Regions from separate parts of the Amycolatopsis sp. NPDC114505 genome, predicted to be linked through region 1. Evidence: riboswitches for the same ligand, from Rfam matches in the RefSeq annotation. Region 1 holds a riboswitch; each other region holds the start of a gene.

What was found. Region 1 has a riboswitch for S-adenosylmethionine ahead of thrC (threonine synthase). Riboswitches for the same ligand answer to the same signal wherever they lie in the genome.
Region 2: another riboswitch for S-adenosylmethionine. It lies ahead of ACZ7OU_RS39350 (aminotransferase class V-fold PLP-dependent enzyme); the one in region 1 lies ahead of thrC (threonine synthase).
Region 3: another riboswitch for S-adenosylmethionine. It lies ahead of ACZ7OU_RS12265 (methionine ABC transporter ATP-binding protein); the one in region 1 lies ahead of thrC (threonine synthase).

Annotation. Positions count from the first base shown of each region.
Region 1 is NZ_JBVKDV010000004.1:828,947-835,420, reverse strand. It holds gene ACZ7OU_RS41685 (ComEC/Rec2 family competence protein) at 1-1,888, shown strand, start outside; gene thrC (threonine synthase) at 1,892-3,157, opposite strand; SAM riboswitch class I at 3,170-3,303, opposite strand; gene holA (DNA polymerase III subunit delta) at 3,440-4,420, shown strand; gene rpsT (30S ribosomal protein S20) at 4,493-4,753, opposite strand; gene ACZ7OU_RS41665 (DMT family transporter) at 5,086-5,949, shown strand; gene ACZ7OU_RS41660 (VOC family protein) at 5,973-6,347, shown strand; gene ACZ7OU_RS41655 (class I SAM-dependent methyltransferase) at 6,344-6,474, opposite strand, start outside.
Region 2 is NZ_JBVKDV010000004.1:238,347-244,820, forward strand. It holds gene ACZ7OU_RS39325 (AsnC family protein) at 1-313, shown strand, start outside; gene ACZ7OU_RS39330 (RluA family pseudouridine synthase) at 310-1,239, opposite strand; gene lspA (signal peptidase II) at 1,236-1,835, opposite strand; gene ACZ7OU_RS39340 (hypothetical protein) at 1,911-2,552, opposite strand; gene ACZ7OU_RS39345 (hypothetical protein) at 2,492-3,118, opposite strand; gene ACZ7OU_RS39350 (aminotransferase class V-fold PLP-dependent enzyme) at 3,135-4,484, opposite strand; SAM riboswitch class IV at 4,522-4,636, opposite strand; gene ACZ7OU_RS39355 (M23 family metallopeptidase) at 4,719-5,378, opposite strand; gene ACZ7OU_RS39360 (potassium/proton antiporter) at 5,509-6,474, opposite strand, start outside.
Region 3 is NZ_JBVKDV010000001.1:2,446,350-2,452,823, forward strand. It holds gene metG (methionine--tRNA ligase) at 1-89, shown strand, start outside; gene ACZ7OU_RS12250 (TatD family hydrolase) at 99-935, shown strand; gene ACZ7OU_RS12255 (transglycosylase family protein) at 1,224-2,651, shown strand; gene rsmA (16S rRNA (adenine(1518)-N(6)/adenine(1519)-N(6))-dimethyltransferase RsmA) at 2,832-3,668, shown strand; SAM riboswitch class I at 3,807-3,913, shown strand; gene ACZ7OU_RS12265 (methionine ABC transporter ATP-binding protein) at 4,107-5,120, shown strand; gene ACZ7OU_RS12270 (4-(cytidine 5'-diphospho)-2-C-methyl-D-erythritol kinase) at 5,191-6,153, shown strand; gene ACZ7OU_RS12275 (ABC-F family ATP-binding cassette domain-containing protein) at 6,200-6,474, shown strand, end outside.

The sequences.
Region 1 (6,474 bases):
GGGCCAGGACGTGACGGCGAGCGGCCTGCTGATGGCGCCACGCGGCTCGGACCTGACCGTCGCGGTGCTGTCCGTGCGCGGCCCGCCGGGCGACCTCGGGCCGGCGCCGTGGTGGCAGCGGACCGCGGCCGGGCTGCGCGCCGGACTCCACGACCTGTGCCAGGTCCTGCCCGAGGAACCCGGCGGCCTGCTGCCTGGGCTGGTCTTGGGCGACACGAGCGGGTTGTCGCCGCGGGTCGAGCAGGAGTTCGTCACCGCCGGGCTCGCCCACTTGACCGCGGTCAGCGGGGGAAACCTCGCCGTGGCGTGTGGCGCGGTGCTGCTCCTGCTGCGCTTCCTGCGGCTCGGGCCACGGCTGTCGGCGGTGGCGGCCGGCGCGTGCCTGGCCGGCTTCCTCGTGCTGGTCGGGCCGGAGCCCAGCGTGCTGCGGGCCGGGGTGATGGCGGCGGTCGCGTTGCTGGCTCTGGCGCTGGGCAAGCGAGGCTCGGCGTTGCCCGCGCTGGCGTTCGCGGTGTGCGTGCTGGTGGTGACGGATCCGGCGATGGCGACGGACTTCGGGTTCGCGTTGTCGGTGTTCGCCACGGCCGGGCTGGTGCTCGTCGCGCCACGCTGGGCCGCTGCGCTGGCCCGTCGCGGCGTCCCGCCGGGGTTCGCCGACGGGCTGGCGATTCCGCTGGCCGCCTTCCTCGTGACGGCGCCGGTCATCGCGGGCATGGCGGGGTCGGTGAGCCTGGTTTCGGTGCTGGCCAACGTCCTCGCCGCGCCCGTGGTGGCTCCGGTGACGGTGCTCGGCCTGCTGGCGACGGTGCTCGGTCCCTGGTGGCCGGGCGCCGGGAAGGTCCTGGTGCACCTGGCCGACCCGGAGGCCCGGTGGCTGATCACCGTGGCGCGTCAGGGCGCGCGGGCTCCCGGCGCGGTTGTCGCCTGGCCCGGCGGCTGGTCGGGTGGGCTGCTAGCCGCCGCGGTCCTGGTGGTGCTGGTGCTGGCCGCCCGGCGCCGGCGGGTGCGGCTGGTGCTGGCGGTGCTGGTCGTCGGCGCGCTGCTGATCTTCGTGCCGGTCCGGGTGCTCGCGCCGGCGTGGCCACCGCGGAACTGGGCGATGGTCGAGTGCGACGTCGGGCAGGGCGACGCGGTCGTGCTGGCGACCGCCGAGCCGGGACGCGCGGTCGTCGTGGACACCGGACCCGAGCCGGGGCCGGTGGACGAGTGCCTGCACCGGCTGGCGGTCGACCGGATCCCGCTGCTGGTGCTGAGCCACCTGCACGCCGACCACATCGGCGGGCTGGCGTCGGTCTTCGACGGCCGGGCGGTCGGCGGGATCGCCGTCGGCCCGGGGCGGGCGCCGGAGTGGGCGTGGCGGCAGGTCGCCGCGGAGGCGAAGCGGCAGGGCGTGCCGCTGGTGGAGCTGAGCCCGGGGGAGCGGCTGGCGTGGCCCGGGCTGTCGCTCGACGTGCTCGGCCCGCGCTACGTGCCGGAGCGCTCGGCCGGGCAGCAGGACGGCACGACGATCAACAACAGCTCGGTGGTCTTGCGAGCGCGAAGCCCGGCCGGCCGGGTACTCCTGACCGGTGACGTCGAGCTGGCGGCCCAGGCCGACCTGCTGGCCGACGGCGACGACCTGAAGGCGGAGGTGTTGAAGGTTCCTCACCACGGTTCGCGTTACTCGCTGCCGTCGTTCCTCGCGGCGGTGGCGCCGCGGGTGGCGTTGGTCAGCGTGGGCGCCGGCAACACCTACGGGCACCCGAACAAGTCCACAATGGACAGCCTGAAAGCGTTGGGAGCATTGGTGACCCGGACCGATGTGGATGGTGATACGGCCGTGGTCGGCGACCCGGCCGGGCCGGCGGTAGCGCGCCGGGGCGAGCCGCGTGGCCCGCCCCGGCGGTGAGCGTCAGTAGCCGAGCGCCTCGTTCACGGCCTTGGCGGAAGCCGCCACGGTCGCCTTCGGGCCGATGTGGTTCTCGACCGCGTCGAGGGTCTTGAGGCCGTCGCCGGTGATCAGGAGGACCGTCTCGGCGTCCGGGTCCAGCTTGCCCGTCTCGATCAGCTTCTTCGCCGTCGCGACGGTGACCCCGCCGGCGGTCTCGGTGAAGATGCCTTCGGTGCGGGCCAGCAGCCGGATGCCTTCGACGACCTCTTCGTCGGTGACGTCCTCGATCGCGCCGCCGGTGCGGTTGACGATGTCGAGCACGTAGGGGCCGTCGGCCGGGTTGCCGATCGCCAGCGACTTGGCGATCGTGTCCGGCTTCACGGGCTGGACCACGTCCTGGCCGGCGCGGAAGGCGGCCGACACCGGCGAGCAGCCGGTCGCCTGCGCGCCGAACACCTTGTACGGGCTGGCGTCCACGAGACCGAGCTGGCCCAGCTCGCGGAAACCCTTGTCCACCTTGGTCAGCTGCGAACCGGAGGCGATCGGCACGACGATCTGCGGCGGGATGCGCCAGCCCAGCTGCTCGGCGACCTCGAAGGCCAGCGTCTTCGAGCCTTCCGAGTAGTACGGCCGGACGTTCACGTTCACGAACGCCCACTTCGGGTGCTCGCCGGCGAGCTCGGTGGCGAGGCGGTTGACGTCGTCGTAGTTGCCGTCGACGGCGATCAGGTCGCCGTCGTAGACCGCGGTGGTGAGGATCTTGGCGCGCTCGAGGGTCTTCGGGATCAGCACGACCGACCGCCAGCCGGCGCGGGCCGCGGCGGCGGCCGTCGCGTTGGCCAGGTTGCCGGTCGACGGACAGGCGAGCACCTCGAAGCCGAACTCGCGGGCCGCGGCCAGCGCGACGGCGACGACGCGGTCCTTGAACGAGTGCGTCGGGTTGCCGGTGTCGTCCTTGACCCACAGGCGCTTGAGGCCGAGCTCCTTGGCCAGGCGGTCGGCGCGGATCAGCCGGGTCGCGCCGGGCTCGGTGTTCGGGATCTCTTCGATGTTCGACGGAACCGGAAGGAGCTTCTTGTAGCGCCAGATGTTCTTGGGGCCGGCTTCGATGTCTTCGCGGCGGACGCGGCCGAAGTCGTAAGCGACCTCGAGCGGCGAAAAGTCCTCGGCGGAGACGAACTCCGGCGCGAGCGGCTGCCGGTGGCCCTCTTCCTTCGACACCAGCTCGACGGCGGGACCGAGATCCGGGGTCTTCGTGGTGGAGGTCGTTCCGAGGGTGGCGGTCATCGCGAGGTTCCTTCCTCATCTGCCCCGCCGAAGCGGGCCGGAATTGGCACCGTGGTCGTCAGCTACCCCGCGAATGCGGGATGACGGGCTGTACGCCGGTTGCCGGGGCTTCGTCGGGCCGTTCCCTCTGCCCCTCTGGATGAGCGGTATTCGGTTGTCGGTGCGCGCCAAACTGCGCGCCGCCTCGAGGACACCGTACGACATGGCGCTCGGGCCGTGCCATGCCGGCCGCTCGACATCACCGGAGCGGGCGCACGACACCGCAAGTGAGAGGATCCTCCCGTGACCGCCCAAGCCACCGCCCCGGCCCCGCTGCACCTGGTCCTGGGTGAGGAAGAACTGCTGATCGAGCGCGCCGTCCGCGAGACGCTCGCCGCGGCGCGCGCGCTCGACGCCACGGCCGAGCTGACCCGGGTCCGGGTGTCCGATCTCACAGCCCCCGAGCTGGCCGAACTCGTCAGCCCGTCGCTGTTCAGCGAGGGTCGCGTGATCGTCCTGGAGTCGGGGCAGGACATCTCGCAGGAGCTGGCCGACGCCGTGGCGTCCTACCTGAAGGACCCGGCGGACGGCGTCGTGCTGGTCGTCGTGCACACCGGCGGCGGGCGCAGCAAGGCGGGCAAGACGCTCCCGGCGGTGCTGAAGAAGGCCGGCGCCGAGGTCACGGAGTGCCCGAAGATGACCAAGCCGGCCGAGCGCGAGCAGTTCGTGCGGCACGAGGTGCGCCGTGCGGGCGGCAAGATCGACCCGGCCGGAGTCGCCGCGCTGATCGACGCCGTCGGCTCCGACCTGCGGGAACTCTCCTCGGCGGCGACGCAGCTGGTGGCGGACGCCGGTGGGTCCGTCGACGCCGAAGCGGTCCGCCGCTACCACCGCGGGCGCGCGGACGTGACCGGGTTCGCGGTCGCGGAGAAGGCCGTGAGCGGCGATCGCTCGGCGGCACTGGAGTCGCTGCGCTGGGCGATGCAGCTGGGCGTCCCGCACGTCCTGGTCGCGGACGCACTGGCCGACGCGGTCCGCACGATCGCGCGGGTCTCCGGCGCGGGCCGGGGCAACCCGAACCAGCTGGCGGGCGAGCTGGGCATGCCGCCGTGGAAGATCCGCAAGGCGCAGGGCCAGGTCCGCGGCTGGAACCAGGACGGCCTGGCGACGGCGATGCGCGTGGTGGCGAGGCTGAACGCCGAGGTCAAGGGCGTGGCGGCCGACCCGGGCTACGCGCTGGAGCGCGCGGTCCTCCAGGTGGCGGCCGCCAAGGGCGAGCGCTGATCCCGGACATGAAGAAAGCCCCGGCCGAAGCCGGGGCTTTCTGGGAAATCGAACAGCCGGAAATCAACCAGCTCAGAGCGCGTTGACGCGCTTCGCCAGCGCCGACTTCTTGTTGGCGGCCTGGTTGGCGTGGAGAACGCCCTTCGAGACGGCCTTGTCCAGCTTCTGGGCGGCGTCGCGCTGCAGCTCGACGGCCTTGGCCTTGTCGCCGGCCTCGGCGGCTTCGCGGACCTTGCGGATCGCGGTCTTCACCGAGGACCGGATCGCCTGGTTGCGCAGACGCGCCTTCTCGTTCGTCGTGATGCGCTTGATCTGCGACTTGATGTTGGCCATAGGGGCAACTCCTCTTTCACTCGGTGAGATTCGCCGCCGCGCTGAATTGGCCCCACTCGGAGAGCGGGCTTCCTCCATGACGGAATGCCGCACGGGCAGCGAGAAGCAACTTTAACAGCCGGACCGCGGACGTCCGGCACCGGGAGTACGGTGGGCCGCGGTAGTGCCTAGGGTTCCGTCGCCGGTCCGCAGGCATCTCGCGGTACACAACCAGGACCGGCGGGTCTGGTCCGAGCGGCACCGTCGGCGGGCCCGGACGGCCGGTCGTTCATCTGACGGGGCAAAAGCCTGGAGGACCCGGTTTTCGCGCGCGCGAAAACCCGAAGGGTCCCATGAACACCACCGCCCTGTCCTTCGTCCTCGTCGCCGCGGTCGTGCACGCCGCGTGGAACCTGGCCGCCAAGCGGATCTCCTCCGGCGGCACCCAGTTCGTCTGGCTCTACTACACCGCTTCCGCGGTCATCCTCCTGCCGGTGACGGTCGTGCTGCTGGTCGTCGAACCGCAACGTCCACAGTGGAGCTGGCTGGTGGCCGCCGTGGTCACGTCGGTGCTGCACATCGCCTACGGCATCGTGCTGCAGCACGGGTACCGCGTCGGCGACCTCTCCGTCGTCTACCCGGTCGCGCGGGGCACCGGGCCGCTGTTGTCGGTGCTGGCCGCCGTCCTCGTGCTCGGCGAACGGCCCGGCTGGCTCGGCCTGCTCGGCGCCTTCCTGGTCGTCGCCGGGGTGCTGGTGATCAGCACCGGCCGCAAGGGCGGCGACCCGCACGCGGTCAAGGCCGGCATCCTCTACGGCCTGCTGACCGGCGCCGTCATCGCCGGTTACACCCTCTGGGACGCGCACTCGGTGACCGGTCTCGGCGTGCCGCCGGTCGTCTACTTCGGCCTCGGCTCGATCCTGCAGAGCGTGCTGCTCGTGCCCGGCGCACTGGCCGGCCGCGCCGAGGTGACGCGGATCTGGCGCGAGCAGCGCCGCGAGGTGCTGGTCGTCGCGGTGCTTTCGCCGGTCGCGTACATCCTCGTGCTGTTCGCCCTCACGATGGCGCCGGTCAGCCTGGTCGCGCCCGCCCGCGAGCTGAGCATCGTGCTCGGCGGCCTCGCCGCGTGGCTGGTGCTGGGCGAACGCGACGCCGTGCGGCGGCTCGCCGGGTCGGTGATCGTGCTGTCGGGCATCGCCGCGATTGCGGCCGCCTGAGCGCGTCCGGTAGGGATGGTCGGATGGAAGTCCTGAAGAGCAGGCTGATCGTCCGCCCGCGCGACGCCGGCGCGACGACGGCGTTCTACCGCGACACCCTCGGCCTGGCCGTGGAGCGCGAGTTCCCCGGCGGCATGGTGTTCTTCCTCGGCCACGGCTCCCTGGAGGTCTCCGGCCGGGGCGAGACGGGCTCGTCGCCCGATCTGGTGCTCTGGCTGCAGGTCCGGGATCTGGCCGCCACGATGGCCGACCTGAAGGCGAAGGGCCTGGAGCCGGTGCGCGACGCCCAGCGCGAGCCCTGGGGCCTCGACGAGGCCTGGATCGCCGACCCGGACGGCACGCGCATCGTGCTGGTCGAGGTGCCCGAGGGCCACCCGATCCGCGTGGACACCCGCTAGGCGGGCTTGACGGCGCGCAGCTGCGCGGCCAGCGCGGCGAAGCCGGGCGGGTCCCAGGTCCACGTCTGCAGGTCGGCGAAGCCCGCTCCGGCGGCTTCGTCGGCCAGGACGTGCCTGCTCACGGGCA
Region 2 (6,474 bases), 590 kb from region 1:
GGCCGGCTACCGCCTGGAGGAGGGCGAGCGCTCGGTGGTCGTGCACACCGAGATCACCAACCGCGGGGCGATCCCGTTCGCGTCGCTGCCCGACAATTACCTCGAACTGCTCGCCGCCGACGGCACCGCGATCGGCAAGGCCCCGGTGTCGCTGACGTCGCGGCCACCGCACAAGATCGGCGTCCAGCCGGGCGAAACCCTGGGCGGCCACACCGTGTACGTCCTCCCGGACGCGACGCGGGTGGTGTCGGTGCGCTGGAGCCCGCGGCCGGAACCGGACGAGCGCACTCTGACCTGGTCGATCGAGGACTAATAGCTCTCGTCCTGCAGGATCTTCAGCGCGTTCGCGAGGTCGTCCGGGTACTCCGACTCGAACTCGACCCAGCGGCCGTCCGCCGGGTGGGCGAACGCCAGGGTCTTCGCGTGCAGCCACTGGCGGCTCAGGCCGAGGTGGCGGGCCAGGACCGGGTCCGCGCCGTACGTCAGATCGCCGACGCACGGGTGCTTCAGCGCCGAGAAGTGGACGCGGATCTGGTGCGTGCGCCCGGTTTCGAGCTTGATGTGCGCCAGTGACGCCGCGCGGAACGCCTCGACGACCTCGTAGTGCGTCACGCTCGGGCGGCCGCCCTGGACGACCGCGAACTTGTAGTCGTGGCGGGGGTGGCGGTCGATCGGGGCGTCGATCGTGCCGCGCGTCGGGTCGGGGTGGCCCTGGACGATCGCGTGGTAGCCCTTGTCGACCGTGCGCTCCTTGAACGCGCGCTTCAGCACCGTGTACGCGTGCTCGCTCTTGGCCACCACCATCACGCCCGTCGTGCCCGCGTCGAGCCGGTGCACCACGCCCTGGCGCTCGGCCGCGCCCGACGTCGCGATGCGCAGGCCGGCCGCGGCGAGGCCGCCGACCACCGTCGGGCCGGTCCAGCCCGGGCTCGGGTGCACCGCGACGCCGACCGGCTTGGAGATCACGACGATGTCGTCGTCGTCGTGGAGGATCTTCATCCCCTCGACCGGCTCGGCGATGATCTCGACCGGGTTCGCCGGCTCCGGCAGCGTGATCTCCAGCAGGCCGCCGCCGGACAGCCGGTCGGACTTGCCGGCGGGACGGCCGTCGAGCAGCACGTCCCCGGCTTCGGCCAGCTCCGCGACGACGGTCCGCGAAAGGCCCAGCAGCTTGGCGAGGCCGGCGTCGACCCGCATCCCGTCGAGCCCGTCGGGCACCGGGAGCATCCGCGCGCTCACGCCTTTTCCTCCGGCTGCCCGGCCTTCTTCTTGTCCTTGGTCGACGTGCCGTCGTAGTCCTTGCCCAGCAGGGACAGCAGCACGATCAGCGCGCCGCCGACGCAGATCGCCGAGTCGGCGATGTTGAAGATCGCGAAGCCCTTGCCGTTCGGGGCGAACGCCGAGATGAAGTCGACGACGTGGCCCTGCAGCCCGCCGGGCGCGCGGAAGACGCGGTCGGTCAGGTTGCCCAGCGCTCCGGCGAGCACGAGGCCGAGCCCGATGGCCCAGCCGATCGAGCGCAGCCGCCGGGACAGCCAGATGATCGCGATGACGACGGCCAGCGCGACCAGCGCGAGCACCCACGTCATGCCGGTGGCCATCGAGAACGCCGCACCCGGGTTGCGGATCACCTGCAGGTAGACGAGGCCGCCGAGGATCCGGACCGGCTCCTTGCCCTCGAGGTTGGCGGCGACCAGGTTCTTCGTCACCAGGTCGATCGCCCAGAAGACGACGGCGACGGCGAACACCCAGCCCACGCGGCGCTTCGGCAGCGGCTTGGCCGGCGCCTCCGAAGTCTCCGAAGTCTCCGGAGTCTCGGCCGCGGTCTCGGGCACCGCCTCGTCGGGCGCGGCGGTGTCGGGTTCGGAGTGGCTGGGATCGGTGCTCACCGCTCCATTCTCCACGGCTGGTCAGGGTGCGTCGGCGGCAGTGTCGCGGGGGCGCCGCAGGAGGACCGCGAACGCGGCGGCGAACAGCACGCCCGCCGCACTCAGCGCGCCGGTCACAGGCGTCAGTAACAGCACGCTGACCAGCGCGAACACCACACTCACGGCGAGCGTGAACCAGCTGCGCTCGTACGCCGCCAGCACCAGCAGCCCCAGCGTCGCCACGAACACGCCCCGGACGTCGCCGGACAGCCTCAGCTCCAGGGTGGCGACCAAGTCGAGCAGCGGGACGGCCGCCAGCGCGCCCAAGGTGCCGAGCGCGAAGCGGACGGGCCGCGGCGGGGTGCCGGCGCGGCGCAGGCTCCGCCAGTACCAGGCCGCGACGGCGAGCACCACGCAGGCGAGGCCGGCCGTCCAGCCGAGGGCCGCCGGGGGCACCACGTCCACCGCGAAGGCATTCGCCGTGGACCGGGCGCCGTCCGCGAGCCCGGTGCCGCCGATCGCACCGGTTCCCAGGTCGTGGAGCTCCTGCGTCATCCGGTAGCCGCGCATGTTCACGAACTCGCCGGTCACCGGGGCGGCCGGGACCAGCGCGACCACCGCCATCACGAGCTGGGCGAACCCCAGCGCCGCCAACGGGAACCAGAGTCGTCGTCCATCCCCCATCGGGGCAGGATAGCGCCCGCCAGCAGGACGGCGGCCGAGATCACCACGCCCGGCAGGTCCGCCACGGCGACGGCCACCCCGCCGGCGAGCACCGCCACCGCGAGCACCGGGAGACTGCGTTCGTACCAGGCGACCACGGCCAGGCCGAGCGTCGCGAGCAGCGGGCCGCGGGTGGGCGCGCCGAGGTCGAACCAGCTGAAGGCCAGCAGGTCCAGCAGGGGCACGGCGAGCACGACGCCGGCGGTCGCGAGGGCGGTCACCTTCGCTCCCCACCGCCGGGCGTAGCACGCCACCACGGCGGCGAACGCCGCGATGAGCGTCCACTGCCAGGCCGGTCCGCTGCCGCCGTAGGCCAGGACGGTGTCGGCGATGCTCAAGAACTGCTGCCCGCCACCGTGGTCTTCGACGGTGAACCCGAAGATGCTGTCGTAGGACGGCCCGCCCGGCCCGGCCGGGAAGTGCGCCGCCAGGTCCGCGGTCACGGCCGAGCGGTGCACCAGCTCGACCGTCACCAGGACCAGCTCGGCGAAACCCAGCAACGCCAACGGAACCCCGTGCCTCCCCATCGGCCCAGGCTAACGCTCAGCAGAACGGCGGCAGCTCCCGCGGGTCGCCGGCCGGGGCCCAGCGGCCGTCCACCTTCGCGTACTCCCAGCGCGCCCCGCGCGCGACGATCTGGCGCAGCGCCAGCACGACGCGGTCGACGTGCTCCTCGGTGCTGCCCAGGCCGAGGCTGACGCGGATCGCCTGCCGCCCGTCGCCGCCGGTGACGCCGATGAGCCGCTTGGCCGCGATGTGGGCGCAGAAAGCGCCGTCGCGCACGCCGATGCCGTACTCGGCCGACAGCACCGCGGCCACCCAGCCGGGGTCGAAGCCGTCGAGGACGAAGCTGAGCGTGCCGACGCGGTCGACCGGCGCGTCGAACAGCCGCAGCTCGGCGCAGCCCGGGATGGCCTCGAGACCCTTGCGCAGCCGGGTGAGCAGGGCCTGCTCGTGCGCCACGACGGCGTCCCAGTTCTCGCTGAGCGTCTCGCAGGCGACGCCGAGCGCGTACACGCCGACGGTGTTGGGCGAGCCCGCTTCGTGGCGCTCGGGCCCGGTGTTCCAGACCACCGCGTCCTCGGTGACGAGCTTGGTCGCGCCGCCGCCGGCGAGGTACGGCTTGGCGGCGCGCAGCCAGTCGGCGCGGCCGATCAGCGCGCCCGCGCCGAAGGGGGCGTACAGCTTGTGGCCGGACAGGGCGACGTAGTCGACGTCCAGCTCCTTGATCGAGATCCGGCGGTGCGGGGCCAGCTGGGCGGCGTCGAGCGCGATGCGAGCGCCGTGCTTCCGTGCCACCGCGGCGATCTCGGCCACCGGCAGGAGCTCACCGGTCACATTGGACGCTCCGGTGACGACGACCAACCGCGGTCCCTGCGGGGAGTCCGCGAGGGCTTCGTCCACAGCGGACACTGCCGCGAGACGCGTGCGCGGGGTCGGGATCCGCCGGACGTTCGGGCCCTGCCACGGCAGCAGCGCGGCGTGGTGCTCGGTGTCGAACACGACGACCGTGGTGTGCCGGGGCAGGCTGCGGGCGAGCAGGTTGAAGGAGTCGGTGGTGTTGCGGGTGAAGACGACGGTGTCGGTCCGGCGGGCGTCGACGAAGCGGCGCAGGACGTCGCGGGTGCGCTCGTAGAGCTTGGTGGAGACCTGCGACGCGAAACCGGCGCCGCGGTGGACGCTGGCGTACCAGGGCAGGAACTCGTCGACCTTGGTGCGGACGGCGTCCAGACAGGGTGCGCTCGCGGCGTGGTCGAGGTTGGCGTAGCCGATGGTTTCGCCGGTGACGAGCGGGACCCGCAGGGACGCCCCGGCGACGGCCGGAACGGCCTGCGGGACAACGAGTCCGGTGAAGTCGGGCGAAGTGCTGGTGCGATCGATGGCGAGAGTCATCGGTGCCTCCTCGGCGGTCCGGGGGACCCCGGCGAGGGGCCCGCGCTTGCCCGTCGCACGACGCGACCGGCCCGGTCTTCACCCGGGGCACCCCACCGCGGAAGGAGGGTTGCCGGCCAGCAAGCCGGGGCTGAACGCTGGCACTCATGACCTGAGCCAGAAGGTAACCGAGAACGCCGCCGCCGGCCAACCCCCGACTTGCATTCTGAGACGGCGCTCACACACCGTGAGGTCTCAGAGCTTCGCGCGGAAGCGTCCCGGCAGCTGCGTCACGGCGTTGTCGGCGAGGTGCGTCGCCGTGCCGGTGTACTGCTCGGCGCCCGCGGTGAAGCGCCAGCCGCCGATGGTCTTGCCGTCGACGGCCTCACCGCTGGCCGCCGCGACGGCAGTCGAGACCTCGGCGAACGACTTGCCGTCCCAGTTCGCCGCCGCCGGGGCGTCCGGCAGGGTCCAGAGCGTGAAGTGCACGTGGGCGCCGGTGCTGCTGCCCCCGCACGGCAGCGCGTTGCCGGTCGAGCCGAGCTCGGCCCCGGCCTCGACGTGCTCACCGTCGGTGACCGTGATGCCCTCCATGTGGTAGTAGCCGGTCCGCCAGCCGCCGGCGTGGTCGAGGGTCACCCAGTCCCCGCCGGCGCAGTGCTGCAGGTGGACGGTGCCGGCCAGCGGCGCGCGCACGGTGCGGTCGGCCGGGCTGAAGTCGATGGCGTTCTTGACGCCGGTGCTGCCGTCGTCGGAGTGGATGCCGGCCGAGTAGACCTGCTGGCCGGCCTTGAACGGCAGGGCGAGCGCCGGGAACGGGGCGATTTCGGCGGTCGCGGCCGGCGCGGTGGCCAGCCCGAGGATCGCGGTCATCGCGGCGGCGAGGGCCGCCCCACGCACGTGAAGTTTGGTCACCCTGCGTACTCCTTTGACTCTGCACTCACCCATTCGAACTAACGAATGGAGCGCACAGTAAGCCAAAAGAGGGAACGAAGGGAAGATCGTGTGAGATTTTTGTGGGACAAGCGCCGGACATCGGCACTGGTTAACGGCCCGACTCGCCCTTCCAGCGGGCCAGGCGGCCGGCCCGGTCCACCGCGCGGAGCCGTCGCTCGACGTCGTCGCGGACGCCGCTCGTGGTGACCACCAGCAGCTGGTCGAGCTCCTGGAGCCGGCTGGTCTTCTGCGGCGTGAAGCCGGCGCCTTCGCGCACGACCAGGCTGACCGTCGCGCCGACCGGCAGCCGCAGCTCAGACAGGTACACGCCGTGCAGCTTCGACCCCGGCTGGATGCGGACCTGCAGCAGCTCGGCGCCCAGCTCGTCCAGCGGCGCGGAGTCGACTTCGATCTCGTGCGCCTCGGAGCTCTTCGCCAGCCCGAGCCAGCGCCCGAGCGGCCCGAGCGTCGCGCCCTGGACCAGCGTCAGCACGATGACCAGCACGAACACCGCGTCGACCAGCCGTTGCGCGCCCGGCACCCCCTGCGACAGCGGGATCATGGCGAGCACGATCGGCACCGCGCCGCGCAGGCCCGCCCACGACAGGAACGCCTGTTCCCGCCACGGCAGCCGGAACGGCAGCATCGCCAGCACGACCGACATCGGCCGGGCCAGCAGCAGCACGACGGCCCCCGCGACCAGGCCCGGCAGCACCGACTCGAGCACCCGGCTCGGCGAGGCGAACAGGCCGAGCAGCACGAACAGCCCGATCTGCGCCAGCCAGCCGAGCCCTTCGGCGAACGACAGCGTGTCCGAGCGGTGCGGCAGCCGCGAGTTCCCGAGCACCAGCGCGGCGACGTAGGTGGCGAGCAGCCCGGACGCGTGCAGCAGCTGCCCGGACGAGTACGCGACGACGCACACCGCGACCGTGGCGACCGGGTAGAGACCGGTCGCCGGCAACGCGGCCTTGCGCAGCGCGAGGCCGCCGAGCCAGCCGAACGCGAGCCCGATCGCCAGCCCTGCCGCGAGTTCGTAGACGACCAGCAGCGGCAGTGTCCAGTCCACAGTGGTGCC
Region 3 (6,474 bases), on a different contig from region 1:
CCCTGCAGAAGCCGTCGCCGCTGTTCACGAAGCTCGACCCGGCGCTCGGCGAGACCGGCCCGGAGTGGGCGCCGATCACCAAGGAGTAAGAGGTATGCATGGGTGACGAGAAGCGCGAGCTGCCGCCGGTCCCGGACCGGCTCCCGGTGTCGGTGGTGGACGCGCACACCCATCTCGACGCGTGCGGCGCGGTCACCGCGGCCGAGGTCACGGCCATGGTCGACCGCGCCGAGCGCGCCGGCGTCGCCCGCGTCGTCACGGTCGCGGACGACCTCGCCTCGGCCCGCTGGGCCGCCGAGGCCGCCACCTGGGACAGCCGGGTCTGGGCCGCCGTCGCGATCCACCCGACGCGCACCAAGGAGTTCGGCGAGGCCGAGAAGTCCGAAGTGGAGCGCCTGGCCGGCCACGAGCGCGTGGTCGCCGTCGGCGAGACCGGCCTCGACTACTACTGGGACTACTCCCCGCACGACGCCCAGCAGGAAGCGTTCCGCTGGCACATCGACCTCGCCAAGCGGCTCGACAAGCCGCTGATGATCCACGACCGCGAGGCGCACGACGACGTGCTGCGCATCCTGGCCGAAGAGAATGCGCCGAATGCCGTAATCTTCCATTGTTTTTCCGGAGACGCGGAAATGGCGCGCAAGTGCGTCGACGCGGGATACGTCCTTTCCTTCGCCGGCACGGTGACGTTCAAGAACGCGAAGGGGCTCCACGAGGCGGCCCGGCTCTGCCCGGCGGACCAGTACCTCGTCGAAACCGACGCACCGTTTCTGACCCCCCACCCGTTCCGTGGGCGGCCGAACGAGCCGTTCGGCGCGGCCTACACCGTCCGTCACCTCGCGGCGCTCAGGGGCGAAGCTGTCCACGAAGTCGCCGAATCGGTCCGGACCACTGCCGAGCGGGTCTACCGACTCCCCAGTGTCACAACGGGTTGAACGCATTGCGACATCAGGGTTCCTTGATCGTCCACCTGATGGAGTGACGGGGATCACGACACTCCGGGGGGTGTTTGCGCAACCCGGCGGGACCCGTTACTGTCCCGTGATCGTGCCGGTCGGTACTGCACCATGCAGTTGCCGGCTGTTACGCCCACAGTCACGTCAGTGCACGTCGGGGAAGCGGAACCGGGTAGGTACGACCGGGACCGTGACGATGGCGCCGGCTGCGGGCCCAGACGTAAAGACGCCGCCCCGAACGGCGTCTTGGGAAAGGGAACGACAGCGGTGACAGGTAGCAGACAGGCTGGAGCGCGCTCCGCGGCCGTCCTCGATCGTCATTACGAGGACACCGCCTACGGCCAGCTCGACTTCTCCGACGACCCGAACATCACGCAGCAGGACATCCTCGCCGCGCTCGGCCCCGACGCCGACGCGATGATGGCCGAGATCGACGTCGACGTCGACGAGCTGATCCGGCTCATCAACGCCGAGACGACGTACCTGCCGCCGATCGTCATCCCGGACGAGATCGAGGCGGACCGGACCGCGTCCCCGCAGGCCAAGCGGGCCATGCTGGACGAGGGCCTGCGCGAGACCACCAAGATCTGGAAGCGCCGCTTCCTCAAGGGCGCCGTCCTCGGCGTCATGATCAGCATCGCCGGCGGCGGCGCGGCCGCGCTGGCGATGAACAAGAGCATCACCGTCGACGTCGACGGCCAGCAGACCACCGTGCACTCGTTCGGCGACACCGTCGGCGAAGTGCTGGAGGACGCGGGCCTGTCCGTCGGCGCGCACGACTCGCTCTCCCCGTCCCCGCAGGCGGAGGTCGGCGACGGCGGTGTCATCAAGCTCGAGCGCGGCCGTCAGCTGAAGATGATCGTCGACGGCGCGGAGCACACCTCCTGGGTCCGCGCGACCCACCTCGGCGACGCGCTCGGCCAGCTCGGCATGGCCGGGGTGGACAAGCCCGGCACGTGGATGTCGATGCCGAAGGACGGCGAGCTGCCCCTGCAGGGCGCCACCGTCGAGATCAAGACCCTCAAGAACCTCACGCTCTACGACGGCGCCAACGCGCCGAAGAAGGTCACCACGACCGCGGTCACCACGAAGGAGTTCCTGGGCGAGTACAAGCTCACCCTGGGCCCGGAGGACCAGGCCGAGGGCGGTCTGGACGTCAAGCTGACCGACGGCGCCGAGGTGCACATCAGCCGCACCGGCGTCTCGACGGTCGTCCAGAAGGAAGACATCGCCCCGCCCGAGCAGAAGGTCGACGACCCGGACCTCGTCAAGGGCAAGACCTCGGTCGAGGACCCGGGCACGCCCGGCGAGAAGATGGTGACCTACAAGGTCACGCAGAAGAACGGCAAAGAGGTCTCCCGCGAGAGCATCTCCGAGCAGGTCATCACCCAGCCGAAGCCGAAGATCATCCACGTCGGCACCAAGCAGGCCCCGACCCCGGCGATCGGCGACGGCTCCGCGTGGGACCGCATCGCGCAGTGCGAGTCGGGCGGCAACTGGGCCATCAACACCGGCAACGGCTACTACGGCGGCCTCCAGTTCGACAAGCGCACGTGGGACGCCTACGGCGGCGACGAGTACGCGGCGCTCCCGAACCAGGCTTCGCGCGAGCAGCAGATCGCGATCGCGGAGAAGGTCAAGGCCGGCCGTGGCGGCAGCTACAGCGCTTGGCCGGTCTGCGGCAAGAAGGCCTGACACGCTTTTCGAGCGGCCCTCACCTCGACGAGGTGGGGGCCGTTTCGCGTGCGCGGAAAGGCATCACGCGTGTCCCGAGGGGCATCACGCGTGATCAGGCGGGCATCACGCGTGATGCCCCCCCAATCACGCGTGATGCCTGCCCAGTCACGCGTGATGCCCCATCGGTAAGCTCCAGCGGTGGTTGAACTGTTGGGACCTGCCGAGATCCGCGGGCTGGCGGCCGAGCTGGACGTGCGGCCGACCAAGAAGCTCGGGCAGAACTTCGTGCACGATCCCAACACCGTCCGGCGGATCGTCGAGCTGGCGGACGTCGGCCCGGACGACGTCGTCCTCGAGGTCGGGCCCGGGCTCGGGTCGCTGACCCTCGGGCTGCTCGCCACCGGTGCGCGCGTCGTCGCCGTCGAGATCGATCCCAAGCTCGCCGAACGGCTGCCCAAGACCGTCGCCGAGCGGGGGTCCGAGGTCTCCGAACGACTCCAGGTCGTCACGGCCGACGCGCTGCGGATCACCGACGACCAGCTGCCGCGGCCGACCGCGCTCGTCGCGAACCTGCCCTACAACGTCGCCGTCCCGGTCGTGCTGCACCTGCTCGCCGAGGTGCCGTCGCTCACGTCCGGCCTCGTCATGGTCCAGACCGAGGTCGCCGACCGGATGGCGGCGGGCCCCGGCAGCCGGATCTACGGCGTGCCGAGCGTCAAGCTCGCCTGGTACGGCCCCGCGCGCAAGGTCGGCGCCGTGCCGCGCTCGGTGTTCTGGCCGGTGCCGAACGTCGACTCCGCGCTCGTCGCCTTCGAACGCGGTGACGCTCCGGCGTCGGACGACCGCGATCGGCTCTTCGGCCTCGTGGACGCCGCTTTCTCACAGCGCAGGAAGACGCTCCGCGCCGCGTTGGCGGGCTGGGCCGGCTCGGCCGAGCGGGCCGGGGAGCTGCTCACGGCCGCCGGGATCGACCCGAAGACCCGCGGTGAACAGCTGAACGTGCACGACTTCGCGAGGCTCGCCGCCGCGCGTTAGCACGTCCACAGTGGAAGTCAACGGGGTCCGGCGAAAATACGCCTCTTGACGTGCGATCTCGCGATTCGGACACCTCCACTCGTGTGATCTGGGCCAACAGGCTTGCTTTCGCTCGCCGGGATCGGCTTTACTCGGAAGTGTCCATCCCGAGCGACTGAGAGACCTGGCTCGCCGAAGTCGCAGCAACCACCCCCCGCGGGGAAGGTGCTACCGCCAGGACCGATGGAGGCCGTTTCCGATGAAGAGGGTAGCTCGCCCCCTGCTCCTGACCAGGCGTCGCGTAGTCGACGAAGGCCGCCGCTCCGTGACCGCATGTCGACGCTCCCACTGAGCTTGTCGTAGCCGGTCCACCTCTTCTTCATGCACCGTCCTCAAAGGACGGACTTCGCCTGCGGCCGGGTGCCGCGCGCTGCGCGCACCCCGTTTTCTGGAGCCTTCGTGATCACCGTCGAAAACTTGTCCAAAACCTTTGCCACCAACGGAAACTCGGTCGTCGCCCTGCACGACGTGAGCGTCGAGGTCCAGGCCGGCTCGCTGTTCGGCGTGGTCGGCCCGGCCGGGTCCGGCAAGTCCGTCCTCGCCCGCTGCATCGCGCTGCAGGAGCGGCCCGACCGCGGCGTCGTCCGCCTCGACGGCCTCAACACCGGCACCCTCGACGGCCGCCGGCTGCGCGAAATCCGCCGCCAGCTCGGCGTCGTCTCGACGAAACCGGAGCTGATCGCCGAGCGCACGATCGCCGGCAACATCGCCTCCCCGCTCGAGCAGCTCGGCGTCGACGGCCCGCAGCGCCGCAGCCGGGTCGGCTCGCTGCTCGACCTCGTCGGCCTGACGCAGCGCGCGACGCAGCGTCCCGGTGAGCTGACCGAGGGTCAGCTCCGCCGCGTCGCGGTCGCGAAGGCACTGGCCGCGGCGCCGGCGGTGCTGCTCGCCGACGACCCGACCGCCGGCATCGACCCGGAGGAGGCCGGCGCGGTGCTCACCGTGCTCGACCGCGCCCGCGCCGAGCTGGGCACCACCGTCGTGGTCACGACCCCGGACGCCGGCGTGGTCCGCCGGGTCTGCGACGACGTCGCGGTGCTCGAAGACGGCACGGTCGTCGAGCGCGGCACTGTCCTCGACCTGGTCTCGAACCCGGCCAGCCGCACCGCGCAGGCGCTGCTGCCCGCCATCGAGACCACCCGCGCCCAGATCGCCCGCTACGACCGCTCGGCCGACGTCGTGCTGATCGGTTTCGCTTCGGTCGGCGCGCTGCTGCCCGAGGCCGCGGGCCGGTTCGACGTCGAGTTCGCCACGATCGGCGGCGGCCTGACCCGGATCGGCGACACCCCGGTCGGCCGGTTCCGCCTCGGCGTCCGCGGCGAGCGGGCCGACGCGGCACTGGCGTGGGTCGCCGAGCGCGGCGGCCACGTGACGCACACCGCGCGCGGCCCCCAGGGTGTCGCGGCAGCTTGACCCGAACGCCGTAAACGCCCCGATGCGCACGTCGCATCGGGGCGTTTTCGCGGCCACGTAGGCTGGTCGGGTGCTCGCCGTAGTTCCGCCCCCAGTCACCGTCCGGGTCCCGGCCAAGGTCAACCTGCACCTGGCGGTCGACGACCTGCGCGAAGACGGTTACCACGAGCTGGTGACCGTGTTCCAGGCCTTGTCGCTGACCGACGAGGTGACCGTCGCGGTCACCGAAGAGCCGGGCGTGGAGATCTACGGCGAGGGCGAGGGCTCGGTGCCCGCCGACGGCACCAACCTGGCCTGGCGCGCGGTCGAAGCGCTTTCCGCGCACGTCGGCCGCACCGAAGCGCCGAACGTTCGGGTGGTGCTGCGCAAGGGCATCCCGGTCGCGGGCGGCATGGCGGGCGGCAGTGCCGACGCGGCGGCGACGCTGGTCGGGCTGGCGAGCCTCTGGAACCTCGACGTCACGCGCGACGAGCTGGCCGAGCTCGCCGCCGGGCTGGGCAGCGACGTCCCGTTCGCGCTCTACGGCGGCACCGCGCTGGGCACCGGGCGCGGCGAGCAGCTCGTGCCGGTGCTGTCGCGGCACACTTTCCACTGGGTGCTGGCGTTCGACTCCGAAGGGCTGTCGACGCCGAAGGTGTTCAAGGAGCTGGATCGCCTGCGCGCGGACGGCAACCCGCCGCGGATCGGCTCGCACACCCCGGTCGTCGAGGCGCTGGCTTCGGGCGACCCGCGTCAGCTGGCGCTGTTGCTGGGCAACGACCTCCAGGCGGCGGCGGTTTCGCTGCGGCCGGGGCTGCGCCGGACGCTCCGGGCCGGCGTCAACGCGGGCGCGCTCGCCGGCACGGTCTCCGGCTCCGGCCCGACGTGCGCGTTCCTCTGCGAGGACGCGCAGACCGCGGTCGAGGTCGCCGCGGAGCTGTCGGGCGCGGGGGTGTGCCGCACGGTCCGGGTGGCGCACGGCCCGGTCCCCGGCGCCCGCGTGGTCGGCGGGGACGACGCGCCGCGCCCGGCGCCGCCGCGCGTGCACGCCTGACCGTCCATTGTAGATTTCTCTTTCCCGGAAAGGAACGGCTGAGCGGATGGCCAACCTGGTCAACCTGGAAGCGGTGAGCAAGTCCTACGGGGTGAAGCCACTGCTGGACGGCGTCTCGCTGGGCGTCGCGGCCGGGCAGCGCATCGGTGTCGTCGGCCTCAACGGCGGCGGCAAGACCACGCTGCTGGAAGTCCTTTCCGGACTCGCCGCGCCGGATTCCGGGCGGGTGAGCCACGTCGGCGGCCTGCGGATGGCCGTGGTCACCCAGCGGACCGAGCTCCCGGACGACAGCACCGTCGGCGAGGTCGTGCTCGAACGCTA